Regions from separate parts of the Amycolatopsis dongchuanensis genome, predicted to be linked through region 3. Evidence: riboswitches for the same ligand, from Rfam matches in the RefSeq annotation. Region 3 holds a riboswitch; each other region holds the start of a gene.

Region 1 (4,689 bases), on a different contig from region 3:
GTCGCCGACGCACGGGTGCCGCAGCGCCGAGAAGTGCACGCGGATCTGGTGCGTGCGCCCGGTCTCCAGCTTGACGTCCAGCAGCGACGCCGCCCGGAACGCCTCGACCACCTCGTAGTGCGTCACGCTGGGCCGCCCGCCCGCGACCACGGCGAACTTGTAGTCGTGCTTGGGGTGCCTGTCGATCGGCGCGTCGATCGTGCCGCGTGTCGGGTCCGGGTGGCCCTGCACGACGGCGTGGTAGCCCTTCTCGACCGTGCGCTCCTTGAACGCGCGCTTGAGCACCGTGTACGCGTGCTCGCTCTTCGCGACGACCATCACGCCCGTCGTCCCCGCGTCGAGCCGGTGCACCACGCCCTGCCGCTCGGCGGCACCGGACGTGGAGATGCGCAGGCCCGCCGCGGCGAGCCCGCCCACGACCGTCGGCCCGGTCCAGCCGGGGCTGGGGTGCACGGCCACGCCGACCGGCTTCGACACGACCACGATGTCCTCGTCGTCGTGCAGGATCTTCATGCCTTCGACCGGCTCCGCGACGACCTCGACCGGCCGGTCCGGGTCGGGCAGCGTGACCTCCAGCAGCCCGCCCGCGGCGAGCCGCTCCGACTTGCCGACGGCCTTGCCGTCGAGCAGCACCTCGCCGGACTCGGCCAGCTCCGCGACGACCGTGCGCGAGAGCCCGAGCAGCTTCGCCAGCCCCGCGTCCACGCGCATCCCGTCGAGCCCGTCCGGGACGGGCAGCATCCGCGTGCTCACTTCTTGCCCCGCCTCGTGCCGTCGTAGTCGCGCCCCAGCAGCGACAGCAGCACGATCAGCACCCCGCCGACGCAGATGCACGAGTCCGCGACGTTGAACACCGGCCACACCTCGGCGTTCGGCGCGAAGACCGAGATGAAGTCCACGACGTGGCCGCGCAGCGGGCCGGGCGCGCGGAAGATCCGGTCCACCAGGTTGCCCAGTGCGCCCGCCAGCACGAGCCCCAGCCCGATCGCCCAGCCCGGCGAGCGCAGCCGCCCGGCGAACCAGATCAGCGTCACGACGACCCCGATCGCGACGATCGCCAGCACCCACGTCAGCCCGGTGGCCATCGAGAACGCGGCCCCGGAGTTGCGCACGAGCTGCAGGTACACCAGGCCGCCGAGCACGCGCACCGGCGCGTGACCCTCCAAAGTGGACACCACGACGGCCTTGGTGACGATGTCGAGCGCCAGCGCGGCCACCGCCACGCAGGCCAGCAGCACCACGCGGCGCTTGGGCGGGGCGGACGGGGCCGGCTCTGCCTCCGGCTGCGACTGGTGTTCGGTGCTCACGCCGCCATTGTCCTCCCGGCACTGACCAGCACGGCCAGCGCCCCGGCCAGCGCCACCGCCCCCGGCACGAGCAGGCCGAGCGGGCTGCCGGTCAGCGCCACGGCGGCCAGCAGGAACCCGGCCACGACCACGGCCAGCACGACACTGCGGTGCAGCCACGCGAGCGCGGCCAGGCCCAGCGCCGCCGTCACCGGGTCGACCAGCTCGGCCCTGAGCGCCGCCCCGAGCGCGTAGGCCGCGAGCGGCAGGCACACCAGGCACGTCCGCAGCGCGACCCGGCTCCCCGGCCGCACCACCGCCCACGCACCGGCGCACAACCCGAGCAGACCGAGCGGAGCACCGATGGCCGCCGCGAGCACCTGCCCGTCGGCCGACCGGGTGGCGGCGGCCAGCCCGGTCGACAACGCGATCACCGCGAGCCCCGCCACGCCGGTCAGCACGACGCGGCCCGGCGACCCGATCCGCCGCCGGTACCAGACGAGCGCGCCGAGGAAGGCGACCGCGACCGCCAGCTGCCACGGCGTCCCCCACCGCCACGCGCTGGGCAGCGCGGGCGGTGTCAGCAGGAACTGCTGGTACGGCACCCCCACCAGGTACTGCTGCTGCCGCACCGGGTGGAACCCCTGGAGGGAGGTGTAGGCGAACCAGGGCCGCGGCGAGCGCAGCTCCCACGCGGTCGCCGCCAGCAACGCGAACCCCAGCAGGGCCGGTGGGAACCACGCGGCCCGACGTTCCCCAGTCATCGGGGCGAGGGTACTCAGCGCAGGAAGGACGGCACCGCACGCGGGTCCGGTGTCGGCGCCCAGCGACCTTCCGGCTTCCCGTAGGTCCACCTGGCGCCGCGGGCGGTGATCTGCCGCAGCGCGAGCGCCAGGCGGTCGACGTGCTCGGCGGTCGTGCCGAGGCCGAGGCTCACCCGCAGCGCCGCCTGCCCGCCGGTCAGCCGCCGCGTCGCGATGTGCGCGCAGAACGCGCCGTCGCGGACGCCGATGCCGTACTCGGCGGACAGCACGGCCGCGAGCCAGCCCGGCTCGTACCCCTCGACCACGAAACTCACCGTGCCCACGCGGTCACCGTCGTCGTCGAACAGCCGCAGCTCCGAAAGCCCCGGCACGGCGGCGAGCCCCCGGCGCAGGCGGCCGAGCAGCTCCTCCTCGTGCGCAGTCACCGCGGACCAGTCGGCCGAGAGCTGCTCGCACGCGACACCGAGCGCGTACACGCCGACGGTGTTGGGCGATCCGGCCTCGTGCCGCTCCTCGCCGCTGTGCCACACCACGCCGCCCTCGGTGACGTTCTTCGTCGCGCCGCCACCGGCGAGGTACGGGGCCGCGGCCCGCAGCCAGTCCGCCCGTCCGACGAGGGCACCGGCGCCGAACGGCGCGTACAGCTTGTGCCCGGACACCGCCACGTAGTCGACGTCCAGCTCCCGCAGCGAAATCCGGCGGTGCGGCGCGAGCTGGGCACCGTCGAGCGCGACGCGTGCACCGTGCTTCCGCGCCACCGCGGCGATTTCGCGCACCGGGAGCAGTTCGCCGGTGACGTTGGACGCCCCGGTCAGCACGACCAGCCGCGGCCCCTCCGGGCACTCCGCGAGCGCACTGTCCACAGCGGACACCGCGGCGAGCCGGGTGCGCGGGGTGGCGATGCGGCGCACGTTCGGCCCGCGCCACGGCAGCAGCGCCGCGTGGTGCTCGGTGTCGAACAGCACCACGGAGGTGTGCCGCGGCACGGCGCGGGCCAGCAGGTTCAGCGAGTCCGTGGTGTTGCGCGTGAAGATCACCGCGTCGGAGGAGCGGGCGTCCACGAAGCGCCGCAGGGCGTCCCGTGCCCGCTCGTAGACCTTTGTGGACACCTGCGAGGCGAAACCCGCGCCGCGGTGCACACTCGCGTACCACGGCAGGAACTCGTCCACCGCGTCACGGACCGCCGCCAGACACGGCGCGCTCGCGGCGTGGTCCAGGTTGGCGTACTCGACGGTTTCCCCGGTCACCAGCGGCACGCGGGTGTTCAGGGTGGCCGGCACGGTGGTGCGGACGACGGGGTCGAGTGCGAGAGTCATGACGCCTCCTCGGCGGGTCCAGGACCCACGAGGGGCCCGCGCTTGCCCACCGCACCGCGCGGCGGGCCAGGTCCTCACCCGGGGCACCCCACCGCGGTCGGAGGGTTGCCGGCCAGCAAGCCGGGGCTACGCGCTGGCACTCATGACCTATGCCGACACTCTAGCCGACGGTTTCCACTCCGATCAACGCCCCGTCTCACCGCGCCAGCGGGCCAGCGGCCCCGCCCGGTCCACGGCCCGCAGCCGCTGCTCCGCGTGCTGCAGCGCGGATTCCGTCGCCACGACCAGCAACTGGTCGCCCTCCTGCAGCCTGCTGTCGCGTTGCGGCGTGAAACTGGTGCCGTCCCGCACGATCAGGCTCAGCGAAGCGCCCGGCGGCAACCGCAGCTCGTTGAGGTACACGCCGTGCAGCCGGGAACCGGGCTGGACGCGCACCTGCAGCAACGCCGCGTCCAGCTCGTCGAGCGGCGCGGCGTCGACCTCGATCTCCTTCGGCTCGGCGCCGCCGGTGAGCCCGAGGACCTTCGCGACCGGGACGAGCGCCGTGCCCTGCACCAGCGTCAGCACGATCACCAGCACGAACACGGCGTCCACCAGCCGTTCCGCGCCGGGCAGCCCGGTGGCGAGCGGGATCATCGCGAGCACGATCGGCACCGCCCCGCGCAACCCGGCCCACGCCAGGAACACCTGTTCGCGCCACGGCACCCGGAACGGCAGCTGCGACAGCAGCACCGACAGCGGCCGCGCGACGACCAGCACGACCGCACCCGCCACGAGCCCCGGCACCACGGCGTCGAGCAGCCGCTCCGGCGAGGCGAACAGGCCCAGCAGCACGAACAGCCCGATCTGCGCGAGCCAGCCCATGCCCTCCGCGAACGACAGGGTGTCCGAGCGGTGCGGCAGCCGGGCGTTGCCCAGCACCAGCGCGGCGACGTACGTGGCCAGCAGTCCCGAGGCGTGCGCGAACTGGCCGGAGGCGTACGCGACGACGCACACCGCGACCGTCGCCAGCGGGTACAGGCCGGTGGCGGGCAGCGCGGCCCGCCGCAGCGCCCATCCGCCGGCCAGCCCGAGCACCGCGCCGATCGCCAGGCCCGCGAGCAGCTCGTACCCCACGAGCAGCGGCAGCGTCCAGTCCACGCGCGTGCTTTCCGCCAGCACCACCACGACGATGTACACCGGGGCGTCGTTGATACCGGACTCCAGCTCCAGCGCCCCGGCGAGACGGCGCGGGATGCCCGCGCTGCGCAGCACCGAGAACACCGCGGCCGAGTCCGTGGACGCGAGCACCGCGCCCCACAGCAGCGCCATCCGCCAGTCCAG
Region 2 (4,689 bases), on a different contig from region 3:
GAAGGCGCGCCAGCGCAACCAGTCGATCAAGTCCTCGGTGAAGACCGCGATCCGCAAGTTCCGCGAGGCCGCCGAGGCCGGCGACAAGGAAAAGGCGATCGAGCTGCAGAAGGCCGCCGCGAAGAAGCTGGACAAGGCTGCCAGCAAGGGTGTCATCCACCCGAACCAGGCCGCGAACAAGAAGTCCGCGATCGCGAAGCGCGCCAACCAGCTCTGAGCTGCCTGCCGCTTTCTTTCCCGGAAGCCCGCCATGCGTCATGCGTGGCGGGCTTCCGCGTTTTCGGTGCAGTGGCGACCGGGAGCGTGAACAGGGGCTGCCGTTTCGCGCGGGTCGCGGCCGTTCGCAGCGGCGTCCCGGCTCAGCGCGCTTGGGGAGCATCAGCCAGGTCATGGCGTCGCCGCATGCCGCCGTCCCCACCGACCGCAGCCTTCCCCGCTCGGGCGCCGTCGCTCCCGCAGGGCCACCGCCGTCCGGGCCAAGCCACCGTCGCTCCGGCAGACCGCGGCCGTCCCCACAGGCCCCACTCGCGTAAGCCGCCGCTCCAGGCCCGCCAGCCACCGTCATCTCCGCAAGGTGCCCACCGTTCCCACGGCCCACGGCCTCAGCTCACGCCCCCGCGGGGTCTCGCAACCATCTCCGTCTTGCGGGTCGCCCCGTCTCCATGCCGCGTCAGCGCAGGTCGCGGGCCTCGACGAGGTCCAGGACCGCTCGTTCGAGCGCGTAGGACGGGTCGGCGGCGGCGCCCTTCACCTCGGCGTTGACGCGCGCGACGATCGCCATCGCCTTGTTCAGGCCCTCCGCGCCCCAGCCGCGCGCCTGACCTTGGGCTTTGCGGATCTTCCACGGCGGCATGCCCAGCGCACCGGCCATCTGGTTCGGGTTGCCGCGACCGGCAGCCGACACGCGCGCGATCGTGCGCACGGCGTCGGCGAGAGCGTCGGCCACCAGCACGTGCGGGACACCGATCTGCATCGCCCAGCGCATGGACTCCAGCGCCGCCGCCCGATCCCCCGCAACGGCCTTCTCCGCGACCGCGAAGCCCGTGACGTCGGCGCGGCCCCGGTGGTAGCGGCGCACCGCGTCCTCGTCGACCTTGCCGCCCGAGTCCGCGACCAGCTGGGCCGCCGCGGAGGCGAGCTCCCGCAGGTCCGAACCCACCGCGTCGATCAGCGCCGCGACGGCGGTCGCGTCGATCCGGCCGCCCGCCTGCCGGATCTCGTTGCGGACGAACGCCTCCCGCTCGGCGGGCTTGGTGATCTTGGGGCACTCCGTGACCTGCGCCCCCGCCTTCCGGAGCGCCGCGGGCAGCGCCTTGGCGGCCTTGCTGCGGCCGCCACCGGTGTGCACGACGACGAGGACCACCCCGTCGGCAGGGGATTTCACGTACGACAGCACCGCGTCCGCCAGCTCCTGCGAGATGTCCTGCGCGGCGTCGAGCACGATCACCCTGCCCTCGCTGAACAGCGAGGGGCTGACCAGCTCGGCCAGCGCGGGCGCGGTGAGGTCCGACACCTTGGTCCGCGTCATGTCGGTGGTCGGGTCGACCAGGCGGGCCGAGTCGAGCGCGGCCCTGATCGCGCGCTCGACGAGCAGTTCCTCTTCGCCGAGGACGAGGTGCAGCGGCGACGTGGTGGTGGCTGGCGAGGTCACCTCACGATCCTGCCACGGTGACGAAGCCCGCAGGGGCATGGCGTCGGCAGCCGACGGTGTCGTATGTTTGTAACGGCCGCGTTGCACGCGCCGCGGCCCTGACAACCGAATACCGCTCATCCAGAGGGGCAGAGGGAACGGCCCGATGAAGCCCCGGCAACCGGCGTCAGCCTGTCATCTCGATTCCGCGAGGTAGCTGACGACCACGGTGCCAATTCCGGCCCGCGTCAGCGGGACAGATGAGGAAAGGAACCTCGCGATGACCGCAGCCCTCAGCTCGACCTCCACCCAGCGCACCGTCGACCTCGGCCCCGCCGTGGAGCTGGTGTCGAAGGAGGAGGGCCACCGCCAGCCGCTCGCGCCCGAGTTCGTCTCCGCGGAGGACTTCTCGCCCCTCGAGGTCGCCTACGACTTCGGCCGGGTCCGCCGCGAGGACATCGAGTCCGGCCCCCGCAACATCTGGCGCTACAAGAAGCTGCTGCCGGTGCCCTCGAACGTCGAGGAGATCCCCAACACCGAGCCGGGCTGTACGCGGCTGGTGCGCGCCGACCGGCTCGCGAAGGCCTTGGGCCTCAAGCGAGTCTGGGTCAAGGACGACACCGGCAACCCCACCCACTCGTTCAAGGACCGCGTCGTCGCCGTCGCGCTGGCCGCGGCCCGCGAGTTCGGGTTCGACACCCTCGCCTGCCCGTCGACCGGCAACCTGGCCAACGCCGTCGCTGCGGCCGCAGCCCGCGCGGGCTGGCAGTCCGTCGTGCTGATCCCCTCCTCCCTCGAACGCGCCAAGATCCTCACCACCGCCGTCTACGACGGCAACCTCATCGCGGTCGACGGCAACTACGACGACGTCAACCGGCTCGCGACGCAGCTCGCAGCCGAAAACGAGACGTGGGCGTTCGTCAACGTCAACGTCCGGCCGTACTACTCGGAGGGTTCGAAGACGCTGGCCTTCGAGGTCGCCGAGCAGCTGGGCTGGCGGCTGCCGGAGCAGATCGTCGTGCCGATCGCCTCGGGTTCCCAGCTCACCAAGGTGGACAAGGGCTTCCGCGAGCTGGGGTCGCTCGGCCTGGTCGAGGAGACCCCGTACAAGGTCTTCGGCGCCCAGGCCACCGGCTGCTCCCCCGTTTCGACGGCGTTCCGCAACGGCCACGACGTGGTCCAGCCGGTGAAGCCGAACACCATCGCCCGCTCCCTCGCGATCGGCAACCCGGCCGACGGCCCCTACGTGCTCGACACCGTCAACCGCACCGGCGGCGCGATCGAGGACGTCTCGGACGAGGAGGTCGTCGAGGGCATCCGGCTGCTGGCCCGTACCGAAGGCATCTTCACCGAGACCGCGGGCGGGGTCACCGTCGCGACGACGAAGAAGCTCATCGAGACCGGCAAGCTCGACCCCGAGGCGGAAACCGTCCTGCTCATCACCGGTGACGGCCTGAAGACGCTCGACGCCGTCGAAGGCCGGATCGGTCCTAAGGCGACGGTCCCGCCGTCGGCCGACGCGGTCCGCGCCGCTCTGCAGAGCTGAGTTCACTTTCCCCTGCGCACCACCGCCAATCCTCCGTTGTCCGTCACCACGGCAGCGTCGCCGTCGGTGTCGGTGCGGGCGACCAGCGCACCACCCGCGACGAGTGAGTCCACTGTGGACCTGCTCGGGTGGCCATAGCTGTTCCCCGCGCCGACACTGATGAGCGCAAGCCGCGGCGAGACGGCCGAGAGGAATGCCGGCAACGAGAACCTGCTGCCGTGGTGGGGCACCTTGAGCACTTCCGCGTGCAGGTCGGTGCCCGCGGCGAGCAGATCCCCCTGAGCCAGCAGCTCCACGTCACCGGTCAGCAGGACGCGCCCGGCGGGCGTGACAGCCCGCAGCACGACCGAGGCGTTGTTGATGTTCGTGCCGTCCGCGTCATCTCGTTCCTGTTGCGGACCGGGGTAACGCGGTCCGATCACCTCCAAGGACAGCCCGGGCCAGTCGAGCCGCCGGCCGAGTTCCAGTTCGAGCAGGGGCACCCCGTGGCGCCCGGCGATCTGCGCCACCTGGCGCCACGCCCACGCCGGCATCCGGCCCGGCCCCACCGCGACCGCCCCGACGGACCTGCCGTCGAAGACGGACTCCAGGCCGCTGATGTGGTCGGCGTGCAGGTGGCTGAGCACGACCAGCGGAACCCTGTCGACACCGAGCCTCGCCAGGCATTCGTCCACCGGCCCCGGTTCGGGCCCGGTGTCCACGACCACGGCACGCCCGGGTTCGGCCGTCGACAGCACCTCGGCGTCCCCCTGCCCCACATCGCAGGCCACCATCGACCAGTTCCGTGGCGGCCACCCCGGCGCGATCACGCGGACCGGCACGACCACCAGCAGCACGCACACCAGGACGAGCGCGAGCCCCACTCGCAGCCGCGGCCGGCGCAGCAGCACCACCAGCACACCCACGGCGAGCAGCGCGAGCACGCCACCCCACCAGCCGCCGGGCCACGGCAGCACCGCTCCCGGTACCCGCGAGGCGTGCCGTGCGACCGCCAGGAGCCAGTGGGCCTCCGGCCCCGCCGCGAGCGCCGGTAGCCGCGCCGCCGCCGGCCAGAACGTCGCCAGCACCGCCGTCACCACCCCCAGCACCGTCGCCGGAGCGACCACCGGTGCGGCGAGCACGTTCGCGGCGATCGAGACGACGCTCACCTGCCCCGCCATGCCCGCGAGCACAGGCGCGGTGACCAGGAACGCGGCGAGCGGAACGGCCAGGCCCTCCGCGATGCCCGGCGGCACCCCGCGCGTGCTCATGGCCTCGACCCAGCGCGGGGCAAGCAGCACCAGCCCAGCCGTGGCGAGCACCGACAGCGCGAAACCGAAGTTCACGGCCATCGCTGGGTCGTAGACCACCAGGACGCACACCGCGATGGCCAACGCGGGCAGCACCGACCTACGCCGCCCCAGTGCCAGCGCGAGCAGCGCGACCGCGCCCATGACACCGGCCCGCAGAACGCTCGGCTCGCCGCCGGTGAGGACCACGAAACCGACGAGCGCGGAACCCGCCACCACCGCCG
Region 3 (4,689 bases):
TCCTGCCACAGCCGCATCACGGCGCCGTACCGCCCCCCGATGAGCGCGGCCAGCCGCCGGATGAGCTCCTGCCGGGTCCCCGCCGGGTCCTCCTGCGCACGCGCCCACTCCAGCACCTCGTCCACCGAGACGGCGAGGTCGTCCAGGAGGCTCGCGACGATGTCCTCCTTCGTGCGGAAGTGGTAGTACAGCGCGGCCTTGGTGACCTCCAGCCGTTCCGCGATCTCCCGCAGCGACGTCTTCTCGTACCCCTGGTGGACGAACAGGTCGAGCGCGACCTGCTGGATCCGCTCCCTCGTGTCGCTGCGACGCCCCGCCATCGCCCACCCCTTCCTGAGAACTTCTCAAACTGACTTGACGCCCGGCTAGTTTTGAGCTTACCTTACGTCCGGCTAGTTAACTTGTCGGCCGTCAAGTAATGCCGACGCCAGCCTACTGCTTGAGGGGAACTCCATGACAACCACACTCGCGGCCCCCGAGGGGGCCAGAACCGACCAGCGCCGGTGGTGGGCGCTGGTCGCGATCGGACTGGCCCAGCTGCTGGTCATCGTCGACACCACGATCGTCAACATCGCACTGCCGTCCGCCCAGCACGAGCTGGGCATGTCCGACGCCGCCCGGCAGTGGACGATCAGCGCGTACACGCTGGCCTTCGGCGGCCTGCTGCTGCTCGGCGGCCGGCTCGCCGACCGGCTCGGCCGCAAGAACACGCTGATCGTCGGCGCGATCGGGTTCGCGCTCGCGTCGGCCGTCGGGGGCGCGGCGAGCGGACCGGGCATGTTCATCGCGGCCCGCGCGGCGCAGGGGGTCTTCGCCGCGATGCTCGCGCCGTCCACGCTCTCGCTGCTCACCGTCACCTTCACCGAGGCGAAGGAACGCGCGAAGGCCTTCGGCATCTTCAGCGCGATCATGATGTCCGGCGCCGCGCTCGGGCTGCTGGCCGGTGGCGCGCTCGCCGAGTACCTCGACTGGCGCTGGTGCCTGTACGTGAACCTGCCGCTCGCGGCCGTCGCCGCCGTCCTCGGCTGGTTCGTGCTGCCGAAGGTCGAAGGGCACCGCGAGACGAAGCTCGACTGGATCAGCGCGATCCTCGGCAGCGGCGGCATCGTCTCGCTGGTCTACGCGCTGTCCGAGGCCGCGACCCGCGGCTGGGGTTCGGGGCTCGTGCTCGGCTTCCTCGCGGCCGCCGTCGTGTTCGTCGTGGCGTTCGTGGTGCGGCAGACCAGGGTTGCGAACCCGCTGCTGCCGCTGCGGATCCTCGCCGACCGCACCCGCTCGGCCGGCTACCTGACGATCGCCGGTGCTTCGTTCGGCATGTTCGGGATGTTCCTGTTCCTGACCTACCAGCTGCAGGCGATCATGCACTACAGCCCGTTCCAGGCGGGGCTGGCGTTCCTGCCGTTCCTGCTGGGCAACGTGCTCGTCTCGACGCTGCTGTCGCGGCGCCTGCTGCCCAGGACGGGCCCGCGGCCGCTGCTGGTGATCGGGCTGCTGCTGATGGGCGCGGGACTGGTGGTGCTGACCCAGCTGACCCCGGACTCGTCCTACTGGGGCCTGATCCTGCCGGTCGAGCTCGTGGTCGGCGCGGGCGGCGGGTTCGCGATGCCCGTCGTCATGAACACCGCGACCGCGGGGGTCGAGGCGCGGGAATCCGGGGTGGCGTCGGCGTTCATCACCACCTCGCAGCAAGTGGGTGCCTCCCTGGGCACGGCGTCGCTGAACACGATCGCCTCCAGCGCGACGGCGTCGGCCGCCGGACTGGGCACCGTCGGTGCCACCGTGCACGGCTACGCGGTCGCGAACGGCTGGGGTGGGGCGATCGTCGCCGCCGTCGCCATCGGGGTGGGGGTGCTCGTCGGGCCGAAGAAGGCCTGACGAGCAGAAGCCGCCCCACAGGTGGGAGGACCTGTGGGGCGGCTTCGCCTGTCTCAGGCGGCGACGAGGTGCTTCGCCGCGCCGGTCAGGTGGGTGACGTGGGCACCGTGCTCCGCGATCCACGCCAGCGCCGGGTCGGCCTGCTCGCCGCGGACCCCGACGCGGAAGCGCGCGACGGGGGTGTCGCCGATGCGGGTCAGCCCGCCGCCGATGGTCGCCAGCTCGACGTCGAACCGGCTCGCGGCCTCGGGCAGCAGGGCGCCGACCGCGGCGAAGCCGATGAGCACGACGTCCGCGGCCCGCTCGTACGCCGCGAGCTGCGACTGGGGGGTGTCGATGGCGGGCAGCAGGGTGTCGGCGATCCGGCTGCCGGGGTCGGTCAGCAGGCCGAGCAGGTTCCCGTGCTCGACGACGCGGCCCGAGTCCAGCACCGCGACCTGGTCGCACACGCGGCGCACGACCCCGCCGTCCTGGGTGGTGAGCACGACCGTCACGCCCAGTTCGGCGCGGGCCCGGTCGAGCACGGTGAGCACCGAGCCGGCCTCCTCGGGGGCGATCCCGCCGGTCGGGTCGTCGGCGAGCAGCACCGCGGGGCCGGTGGCGAGCGCACGGGCCAGCGCGACGCGGCGGCGCTGCCCCTCGGTCAGTTCACCGGGCTGCAGCGTCGCGCGCTGGGTCAGGCCGACGAGGTCGAGCGCACGGCCGACGCGGTTGCGGCGCTGCGGGCCGTCGACGCCGAGCTGCTCCAGCGGGGCGGCGACGTTGCCTGCGACGGTGCGCTCGGCGTGCAGCGGCGCGGCGCCGTCGAGGACGGCGACCTGGCGGCGCACCTCGCGCAGCCGACGCCCGTCGAGCGCGGCGGTGTTCAGCCCGTCGAGCCGCACCGTGCCGCGGTCCGGTTTCTCTTGCAGGGCAACGACCTTGGCGAGCGTCGACTTACCGGCACCGGCCGGGCCGACGACCCCGTACAGCGAACCGGCCCCGATCTCGAGGCTCACGTCGCGCAGGGCGAGGACGGGGGAACTCTTGCCGGGGAAGGACTTGGTCAGGTTCTCGACAGTGATCAACGAAAGCTCCATGGTGTGTGCGCGCGTCGCGAAGAACCGTCCACAGAGGACGGCGGCGGAAGAGAGGATCGAACTCAGCGAAGAGAACGGTCAGCGACGACACGCACACACGGTGCGACGGCACTCATCGACGACCCGGCGCCTGGTGAGCATTCGCGTGCGGTACACAGGTTCCTCCATCGATCCTGGCGGTAGCACCTGCCCTCTCGGGGGGTGGTTGCTGCGACTTCGGCGAGCCAGGTCTCTCAGTCGCTCGGGATGGATACCCTCAAAGTAGAACGGATGTCCTGTGTTCCGCGCAAGTATCCGGGGTCAGATCACACCGCCGGTTCACACGGACGGCAGAGTCTGGGCCAGCCGCTTCGCCCGACCGCCACCCCCCACGGTGACGCTACGCGACGCTGTGTCGTCGCTCCGCGATTTGCGCAAACTCACGGACGGTCAGCTGCTCGCCGCGAGCACCCGGATCGACGCCAGCCGCTTGGAGCAGCTCCCCCGCGCGAGCGGCGGAACCCGCCCACGAAGCGAGTGCGGCCCGCAACGTCTTGCGCCGCTGGGCGAACGCCGCGTCGACGACGGCGAAGACCGCGTCCCGGTCGGCCGACGTGACCGGCTCGGCGGCGCGCTCGAAGGAGACCAGCGCGGAATCGACGTTCGGCACGGGCCAGAACACCGACCGCGGCACCGCGGCGACCTTGCGCGCCGTGCCGTACCACGCGAGCTTCACGCTCGGCACGCCGTAGATCCGGCTGCCCGGCCCCGCCGCCATCCGGTCGGCGACCTCCGTCTGCACCATCACCAGCGCGCGGGCCAGCGACGGCAGCTCGGCGAGCAGGTGCAGGACGACGGGCACGGCGACGTTGTACGGCAGGTTCGCGACGAGCGTCGAAGGCGGCTCCGGCAGCTCCTCCGCACGTAGCCTGAGCGCGTCCCGCTCCAGCACGGTCAGGCGCGCCGCGTCCCCGGGCGCCCGCTCGGCGACCGTCTCCGGCAGCCGCGCGGCGAGCACGGGGTCGATCTCGACGGCCGACACGCGGGCGCCGGCGGCCAGCAGACCCAGCGTCAGCGAGCCCAGTCCGGGCCCGACCTCCAGGACCGCGTCCTCGCCCGCGACCCCGGCCAGCTCCACGATGCGGCGCACGGTGTTCGGGTCGTGCACGAAGTTCTGCCCGAGCTTCTTCGTCGGCCGCACGTCCAGCTCGGCGGCCAGCCCGCGGATCTCGGCCGGACCGAGCAGTGTCGTCACAGCCGGACAGCGTACCGGCAGGCCCCGGGAACGCCGCCGGGCGCCACCCGCGAGGGGTGGCGCCCGGCGAAGAGGCGAAAGGGAGGGAAGGGGTCAGGCGCGCTGCCCGCAGATCGGCCAGGCGCCGTAGCCGCCGCGGTCGTCGCGGACCTTCTCGGCGATCGCGATCTGCTGCTCGCGGGTCGCCTGGCTCGGCAGCGGCGCGTACGCCGTGCCGCCGTAGGCCGCCCAGGTCTGCTTGTCGAACTGCAGGCCGCCGTAGTAGCCGTTGCCGGTGTTGATCGACCAGTTGCCACCGGACTCGCACTTCGCGATGCGGTCCCACACCGAGCCGTCACCGCTGATCGTCGGCTGCTTGGTGCCGACGCGGACGATCTTCGGCTTGGCCTCGGTCAGCACCTTGACCGACAGCTGCTCGCGCGCGGTCTCCTGGCCGTTGCGCTTGGTGATCCGGTAGGTCACCAGCTGCTTGCCGGGCGTGCCCTGGTCCTGCACGACCTG

Evidence for each region. A riboswitch is a leader RNA that binds a small molecule or an ion and turns the genes downstream of it on or off. The one in region 3 is predicted to bind S-adenosylmethionine.
Region 1: it holds a riboswitch for S-adenosylmethionine, as region 3 does, so the genes downstream of both, ABFX51_RS27720 (aminotransferase class V-fold PLP-dependent enzyme) here and ABFX51_RS38835 (methionine ABC transporter ATP-binding protein) in region 3, are expected to answer to the same signal.
Region 2: it holds a riboswitch for S-adenosylmethionine, as region 3 does, so the genes downstream of both, thrC (threonine synthase) here and ABFX51_RS38835 (methionine ABC transporter ATP-binding protein) in region 3, are expected to answer to the same signal.

What each region holds. Positions count from the first base shown of each region.
Region 1 covers NZ_BAABIB010000106.1:29,458-34,146, forward strand. Annotated here, with positions in the region: gene ABFX51_RS27705 (RluA family pseudouridine synthase) at 1-753, opposite strand, end outside; gene lspA (signal peptidase II) at 750-1,307, opposite strand; gene ABFX51_RS27715 (hypothetical protein) at 1,304-2,050, opposite strand; gene ABFX51_RS27720 (aminotransferase class V-fold PLP-dependent enzyme) at 2,065-3,366, opposite strand; SAM riboswitch class IV at 3,400-3,514, opposite strand; gene ABFX51_RS27725 (potassium/proton antiporter) at 3,550-4,689, opposite strand, start outside.
Region 2 covers NZ_BAABIB010000005.1:97,149-101,837, reverse strand. Annotated here, with positions in the region: gene rpsT (30S ribosomal protein S20) at 1-217, shown strand, start outside; gene holA (DNA polymerase III subunit delta) at 671-1,651, opposite strand; SAM riboswitch class I at 1,765-1,897, shown strand; gene thrC (threonine synthase) at 1,911-3,176, shown strand; gene ABFX51_RS00800 (ComEC/Rec2 family competence protein) at 3,179-4,689, opposite strand, start outside.
Region 3 covers NZ_BAABIB010000171.1:32,682-37,370, forward strand. Annotated here, with positions in the region: gene ABFX51_RS38825 (TetR/AcrR family transcriptional regulator) at 1-320, opposite strand, end outside; gene ABFX51_RS38830 (MFS transporter) at 454-1,875, shown strand; gene ABFX51_RS38835 (methionine ABC transporter ATP-binding protein) at 1,929-2,942, opposite strand; SAM riboswitch class I at 3,116-3,207, opposite strand; gene rsmA (16S rRNA (adenine(1518)-N(6)/adenine(1519)-N(6))-dimethyltransferase RsmA) at 3,334-4,188, opposite strand; gene ABFX51_RS38845 (resuscitation-promoting factor) at 4,282-4,689, opposite strand, start outside.